2 regions of the Pantoea sp. X-Soil-ISGK-285 genome follow, and region 1 is predicted to be linked to the other one. Evidence: predicted binding sites of a transcription regulator. Region 1 holds the regulator's gene; the other holds the start of a gene.
The links. The regulator LexA, encoded in region 1, represses DNA repair genes until DNA is damaged. The targets are predictions, from matches to a motif close to TNCTGTATGTACATACAGNA.

Region 2: a site for LexA is predicted at 2,159-2,178, ahead of uvrB (excinuclease ABC subunit UvrB). Genes of this name have one in related genera too.

Annotation. Positions count from the first base shown of each region.
Region 1 is NZ_AP035938.1:307,524-311,560, reverse strand. It holds gene dinF (MATE family efflux transporter DinF) at 1-911, opposite strand, end outside; gene lexA (transcriptional repressor LexA) at 1,012-1,626, opposite strand; gene AC6I8B_RS01355 (diacylglycerol kinase) at 1,732-2,100, opposite strand; gene plsB (glycerol-3-phosphate 1-O-acyltransferase PlsB) at 2,229-4,037, shown strand, end outside.
Region 2 is NZ_AP035938.1:1,233,789-1,237,825, reverse strand. It holds gene AC6I8B_RS05810 (gluconeogenesis factor YvcK family protein) at 1-77, shown strand, start outside; gene uvrB (excinuclease ABC subunit UvrB) at 61-2,082, opposite strand; gene AC6I8B_RS05800 (ABC transporter ATP-binding protein) at 2,977-3,699, shown strand; gene bioD (dethiobiotin synthase) at 3,846-4,037, opposite strand, start outside.

The sequences.
Region 1 (4,037 bases):
CCATCTTTTGCACCATGCGCCTCACCCGCAAAAGCTTCAACCGCATAGGCAAAGCCATCCAGCGCGTAAGCCGTAAAAGTGATGAACATCAGTAATACTGCGTTAACCGCCACCACATCCGGACCCAGCCGGGCACCCAGTACGGTCAGCGAGGCGAAACAGAGCTGCAGCATCAGAGAGCGCAGCATGATGTCCCGGTTCAGTCGCAGCAGCCGGCCGCTGTCACCGCGCCAGCTCTGCTTCAGCAGGCTAAGCGTAATTCCGCGCAGTTTTAACACCCGCCAGACCATGATGCTGCCGACAACCAGCGTAATGTATTCCGCCAGCGCCGTGGCGGTTGCCGCCCCCGCGACACCCCAGTGCAGCCCCATCACCAGCCAGAGATCGAGCACGATGTTAACCAGGTTGCCCACCACCAGCAGGATCACCGGCGCGCGTGCATACTGCACGCCCAGCAGCCAGCCCAGAATGACCAGGTTTGCCAGCGTGGCAGGCGCACTGAGCCAGCGAATCTGAATAAACAGTGCCGCCTGTTCGAGTACATCGGGATTGCCGCCAACGAGATGGGTCGACAGCTGAATAATCGGATAACGCAAAGCGATGAACAGTACGCCCGCCAGCAGCGCAATGATCAGCGGCTGAGTCAGCGCGCGTGCCAGCGCCATTTTATCGCCAGCGCCAAATGCCTGCGCCGTAAGGCCAGTGGTACTCATTCGAAGGAAAAGCAGCAGCATAAAGAGGAAGCTGGTCACTGTAGTCCCGACCGCAACCCCGCCAAGATAGACAGGGCTGTCGAGATGACCAATTACTGCAGTATCGACCACTCCCAGTAAGGGAACGGTGATATTTGAAAGGATCATCGGCAGCGCAAGCCGCCAGAGATTTTTATCGGTTGCCGTAATAAAGCGCATTCGCCGTTCCGTGCTCAGTGTCGCTGCGCAAAAGAGGCAGCGACAAAATTAGGGCAGACAGAATAGCATCAGAGAAGGCGAATGCACGCTGGCAGAAGAATCAGAGCCACTCGCCGTTGCGCACCACGCCAACAGCCAGACCTTCTATGGTCAGTGACTGCGCACGGGTATCGACGACAATCGGGTCAAAATCGCTGTTTTCCGGCAGCAGATGCACGATAGCACCCTGCTTTTTCCAGCGCTTAACGGTGACTTCATCATCAATGCGGGCAACCACAACCTGGCCGTTACGCACATCCTGGGTTTTATGCACCGCGAGCAGGTCGCCATCCATAATCCCGATATCTTTCATCGACATTCCGCTGACGCGCAGCAGGAAGTCAGCAGACGGCTTAAACAGGCCCGGATCGACCTTGTAGTGGGTTTCGATATGTTCCTGCGCCATGATCGGCTCACCGGCAGCAACCCGGCCAATCAGCGGTAGCCCTTCTGAGGCTTCTTCTTCCATTAACAGTCGAATGCCGCGCGATGCACCGGAAACGATCTCGATGACGCCTTTGCGCGCCAGCGCTTTCAGATGCTCTTCTGCCGCGTTCGGCGAACGGAAGCCCAGCTGCGCGGCGATTTCGGCACGCGTAGGCGGCATGCCCGTTGAAGAAATATGGTCGCGAATCAGGTCATAGACCTGCTGCTGCCTGCTGGTTAATGCTTTCATCCCGCCCCCTGGTTGTTTATACAGTCGCTGTGAGTATATACAGGTATTGGTGAAATGGAAACCGATTGTCAGGGAAAACGCGCCCTCAGACGCGTTATGGAAGGCTTATCGCAAATGTGTCCAGAGCAGCGCGATCCAGACGAAGAGTGCCAGTAATATGCTGATCAGCACCGCCGCCGAGCCCATGTCTTTTGCCCGGCCCGCCAGCGGATGATGCTCCTGACCGATGCGGTCGACCACCGCTTCAATGGCGCTATTGAGGATTTCAACAATGACCACCAGCACCACCGCACCAATCATGAGGATGCGGGAGACCACATCGACATCCAGCCAGCACGCGATAACAATAGCGGCCAGCGCAGCCAGCGCTTCCTGCCGAAACGCCGCTTCATGTTGCCAGGCGGCACGAAGCCCCTGCCATGAGTAACCTGCAGCTTTTACTATTCTGATAAGTCCGGTGGCATTATTTGCCATGATGTGGGAACCCTTTCATCGGATTGACGTCAATGTCTGGGCTGCGTGCAATTGGCACCACCACAGATCTTCGCTGCGCTTTCTGGTATGCTTGCGGCGCTTTGCTAACAAGAGGCTTCATGTTGTCTATGTCAGGTTGGCGTAAACTCTATTACAAACTGCTTAATTTACCACTGTCGTTTTTGGTAAAAAGTAAGGCCATTCCGGCCGATCCCGTGTCTGAACATGGTCTGGATCCGACCCGACCTATTATGTATGTTTTGCCTTACGATTCGAAGGCCGACTTACTGACTTTACGTGCACAGTGTCTGCGGCATCACCTGCCCGACCCGCTCACTCCGCTGGAGATTGATGGTTCTCTGCTGCCGCGCCACGTCTTTATCCACAATGGCCCACGCGTCTTCCCCTATTTTGTGCCCAGCGTTGAATCTGTGAAAATCTTTCACGATTACCTGGACCTGCATCGCAATAACCCTAAGCTGGATATTCAGATGCTGCCGGTCACGGTGATGTTTGGCCGCGCACCAGGACGTGAAGTCCAGGGCGAAGCAACGCCACACCTGCGGGTGCTGAACGGGGTGCAGAAGTTCTTTGCCGTTATCTGGCACGGGCGCGACAGTTTTGTCCGCTTCTCGCCGACAGTGTCGCTGCGCCGCATGGCAACTGAACACGGTACGGATCAGTCGATCGCCCAGAAGCTGGCTCGCGTGGCGCGCATTCATTTTGCCCGCCAGCGGCTGGCGGCGATTGGCCCGCGCTTGCCGGCGCGTCAGGATCTGTTTACTCGTCTGCTGCAATCCAAAGCGATTGAAAAAGCAGTAGAAGATGAAGCTCGCAGCAAAAAAATCTCCCATGAGAAAGCGCAGCAGAACGCCGTCGAAATGATGGAGGAGATTGCGGCAAACTTCTCCTATGAAGCCATCCGCGTAACTGACCGCGTGATGGGCTGGCTCTGGAGTCGGCTCTATCAGGGCATCAACGTCAATGGCGGCGAAAAAGTCCGCCAGCTGGCGCAGGATGGCCACGAGATTGTCTATGTGCCGTGCCATCGCAGCCACATGGATTATCTGCTGCTCTCCTATGTGCTCTATCATCAGGGTCTGGTGCCGCCGCACATCGCAGCCGGTATCAATCTCAACTTCTGGCCAGCCGGCCCGATTTTCCGTCGCCTGGGCGCTTTCTTTATTCGTCGTACCTTTAAAGGCAACAAGCTCTACGCCACGGTATTCCGCGAATATCTCGGCGAGCTATTCACCCGCGGCTATTCGGTTGAGTACTTTGTCGAAGGAGGCCGTTCACGAACCGGTCGCCTGCTGGACCCTAAAACCGGCACCTTAGCCATGACGCTGCAGGCGATGCTGCGCGGCGGAAATCGCCCGATCACGCTGGTGCCGATCTATATCGGCTATGAGCACGTGATGGAAGTGGGCACTTACGCTAAAGAACTGCGCGGCGCGGCGAAAGAGAAAGAGGGCTTCATGCAGATGGTGCGCGGCTTACGCAAGCTGCGCAATCTCGGTCAGGGTTACGTGAACTTTGGCGAACCCCTGCCGCTGGTCAACTATCTCAACAAGCGGGTGCCGGAATGGCGCGATGCCATCGATCCGATTGAGCCGCAGCGTCCCAGCTGGTTAACACCAACCGTCAACGATATTGCTGCCAGCCTGATGGTGCGTATCAATGAAGCGGGCGCGGCTAACGCCATGAACCTCTGTGTCACCGCCCTGCTGGCGTCACGTCAGCGCTCACTAACCCGTGAACAGCTGATTGAACAACTGGAGTGCTATACCCAGTTGCTGCGCAACGTGCCTTACTCGCCAAATGCGACCGTACCCGATCTTTCAGCGGAAGCGCTGCTGGATCACGCCATGGGTATGAATAAGTTTGAGAGTGAAAAGGACAGCATTGGCGACATCATCATTCTGCCGCGTGAGCAG
Region 2 (4,037 bases), 930 kb from region 1:
GTCACGACCGCCAGCTGTTACGGGTGGCGCTGGAACACGCCATTCAGGGCTTTAACGGCGCTACGAGGCCGCAATAAACAGCGTTCGCAGTTCATGCAGCTGATCGCGCACGTTGGCCGCCTGTTCGAACTCCAGGTTCTGCGCATGCTGCTGCATCTGCCCTTCCAGTTCGTGGATTTTCTTCTGCAGAGCCTGCGGCGTTAACAGCTGGAAATCGGCCAGCGCCTGAGCTTCGCCAGGACGGGCTGGTTTCGCTTTGCCGCGGGTTTTCACCACGTTTTTGCCCAGTTCCAGAATATCGGTAATCTTCTTATTCAGGCCCTGCGGCACGATGCCGTTCTCTTCGTTGTGCAGCTGCTGTTTCTCACGGCGGCGCTCGGTCTCTTCAATGGCGCGCGCCATCGACGGCGTGATTTTATCGCCGTAGAGAATCGCCTTACCGTTGATGTTACGCGCCGCACGGCCAATGGTCTGAATCAGCGAGCGTTCGGAGCGCAGGAAGCCCTCTTTATCCGCATCGAGAATCGCCACCAACGACACTTCCGGCATATCCAGCCCCTCACGCAGTAAGTTGATGCCCACCAGCACATCAAACTCGCCCAGACGTAAGTCGCGGATAATCTCCATACGCTCTACCGTGTCGATATCGGAGTGCAGATAACGCACCTTCTCACCATGCTCAGACAGATATTCGGTGAGATCTTCCGCCATGCGTTTGGTCAGCACCGTCACCAGTACACGTTCGTTGATCGCCACGCGCTGACGGATTTCTGACAGCAGATCGTCGACCTGGGTACCGACCGGACGCACTTCGATGATCGGATCCAGCAGACCGGTAGGACGCACCACCTGATCGATCACTTCGTCGCCCGACTTTTCCAGCTCATATTTGCCCGGCGTCGCCGAAACATAGATGGTTTGCGGGGCCAGTGCCTCAAACTCTTCAAACTTCATCGGACGGTTATCCAGCGCCGACGGCAGGCGGAAGCCATACTCTACCAGCGTCTCTTTACGCGCCCGGTCGCCTTTATACATGCCGCCAATCTGCGGAATGGTCACGTGCGACTCATCCACCACCAGCAGGCCATCGGCGGGCAGATAGTCAAACAGCGTCGGTGGCGCTTCGCCTGGTCCGCGTGCGGAGAGGTAGCGTGAGTAGTTCTCGATGCCGGAGCAGTAGCCCAGCTCACTCATCATCTCCAGGTCAAACTGGGTACGCTGGGTAATGCGCTGCTCTTCCAGCAGCTTATTGTTCTCCAGCAGCACCCGGCGGCGGTCCGCCAGCTCGACTTTGATATCTTCCATCGCCTGCAGAATACGCTCACGCGGCGTGACGTAGTGCGTCTTGGGGTAGATGGTAAAGCGCGGCACGACCGAATCAATCTGGCCGGTCAGCGGGTCAAACAGCGACAGACGCTCAACCTCTTTGTCAAACAGCTCGACGCGCAGCGCAATATCGTCCGACTCCGCCGGGAAGATATCGATCACTTCGCCGCGCACCCGGAAGGTGCCGCGCTGGAACGCCTGGTCGTTGCGGGTGTACTGCAGCTCTGACAGACGGCGCAGAATACTCCGCTGATCGATAATCATGCCGCGGGTCAGGTGCAGCATCATTTTCAGATAGAGATCGGGATCGCCCAGACCGTAGATAGCCGAAACCGATGCCACCACAATGACATCGCGCCGTTCCAGCAGCGCCTTGGTGGCCGACAGACGCATCTGTTCGATATGTTCGTTCACCGACGCATCTTTTTCGATAAAGGTGTCGGAGCTCGGCACATAGGCTTCTGGCTGGTAATAGTCGTAGTAAGAGACGAAAAACTCGACGGCGTTATCCGGGAAAAACTCTTTCATCTCGCCATAGAGCTGGGCGGCCAGCGTCTTGTTGGGTGCCAGCACCATGGTCGGACGGTTGAGGTCGGCAATCACGTTGGCGACGGTAAACGTTTTACCGGAGCCGGTTACGCCTAATAAGGTCTGATGGGCCAGTCCATCCTCCAGCCCCTCTTCCAGGCGACGTATCGCCTCAGGCTGGTCGCCCGAAGGTTTAAAGGCGGAGTTCAATTTAAAGGCTTTGCTCATGAATGCAGTTCCTGCTGGAGAAGTCGGCGGGCAGGCACTTATTTTACTCTGCTATGGTGATTTTGCCAGAAAATAATACTGGATATAAAAACAGTATTGGTGCAATGTTAACGCCAGCAGGATGGCACCTGATGTCCCTGCAGGCTGGCAGCGTTATCGCTCAGCATGTTGCGCAATGTTATCCCCAGGAAGGGATCTGATTTAACATTTGTCAATAGAGTGTCACAAAATTACAGTACGGTTACCTGACAGATAATTCTCAGGCTTGTTTTTTGATAAGCAACTGATTTTACTGATATAAGGCTATGAGGCCAGATTCTCGTCATTATGTTACCAGGCCGCGTATTTCCTCGCTTCCAACTGGTTTTCATTACCTAATGCACAAGGTTATCCACAGGAATGGTGGATAAGTGATGGCAGCCCCGACGCCATCAGCTGTGTATAATTTTTCCCTGCCTTCTCACTACCGTGAAAATAATTTTTTTTGCGTTAAATTTCGCGTCGCCTGCTGACGGATTATTCTGCAATTTTAATCTGTCACCGGGTGTCGTACGCAAATTTGTACGCCTCATACTAAGATTCTTAATCGGACTTCCTGCCACGTTACAGTACGTCTGCACCAGAAACAGCGCTCCAGGGCACTGCAAAAGTGCAGGCGCGTGGTCACCGTGGGAAATTGATAAGTTTTTCTCACCTTTCATCCCTGATACGTGGCGCTGCAGCAGGAAACAGGGCCGTTTTTAGATCTGGCCTGGGAATTGCAGGAGTTCAGTGGCGTCACCGCGCGAAACGCGCACTGTGCTGCAATGGCGAGGCTGCCATTGCTGATGACTTGTTTGCCAGACGACAGAGCGCGGAAGCAATCAGGCTAACGATCGGGAAGGAGAGTGTCAGATGCTGAGTTTACGTTCGGTAAATCAATTTTACGGTCAAAACCATATTCTGTGGGATGTGGACCTGGATCTGTCGCCTGGCACCTGCACCGGCATTCTGGGCCGACCTGGCATGGGTAAAACCACGCTGGTAAACTGCATCATGGGCAGATTGCCAATTAACAGCGGCTCTATCTCCTGGAAAGAGGATGGCTCGCCGCCGGAAGATCTGCTGCTGCAACCGGCTGAACAGCGGGCGCAGATGGGGATTGGCTATGTGCCGCAGGGCCGCCATATTTTTACCCAGATGAGCGTGGAAGATAATCTGCTGATTGCCCTGCTGGCGGGTGCCAGCCAGCGCGACCGCCATCGCGCCATTCCCGAAATGGTGTTCGACCTCTTCCCGGCGCTCTACTCTCTGCGCCAGCAGCGCAGCGGCGATCTGCCGATCGATCAGCAGCAACAGCTGGCCCTGGCGCGCGCGCTGGTGCTGCAGCCCAAACTGCTGATTCTGGATGAGCCGACCGACGGGATGTCGCCGTGGCTGGAAGAGGAGATGGGCAATCTGATCCGTCGGCTTAACCTCGACTACGGGCTGACCATCCTGCTGCTGGAGCAGCGCCTGTCGCTGATCCGTCGCGTGGCGGACTATTTCCTGCTGCTGCACCGCGGCCGCAATGTGGCGCAGGGCAGCATGGAACAGCTTGATGACCACACCGTCGATAAATGGCTGACGGTGGCCTGACATTCAGCGCCTGCCCCACCGGGCGTAAGTGTTGCAGGCAGGCTGAAGACGGAGCGCGCGGAACCACCGGAGCGTGTACACAGCGCGCAAGGATGGAGAGCACTGCCCGGATTCAGCACGACAAATAAAATAGCCAGGCTACGCGGTTACTCCGGCAACGTCAGGTAGTGACCACAGGACGCCTGCTGCGCCGCATCAGTGAGAAACGGGATGGTGCCCAGACAAGGCGCAGGCAGTCGATTTTTCAGGCTGGTGAGATACTCCTGATAGCGTTTACCCGGGGGTTCGACGGTGTTGGCGATCCAGCCCACCAGCGGCAGGCCGCTTGCCCGCACCGC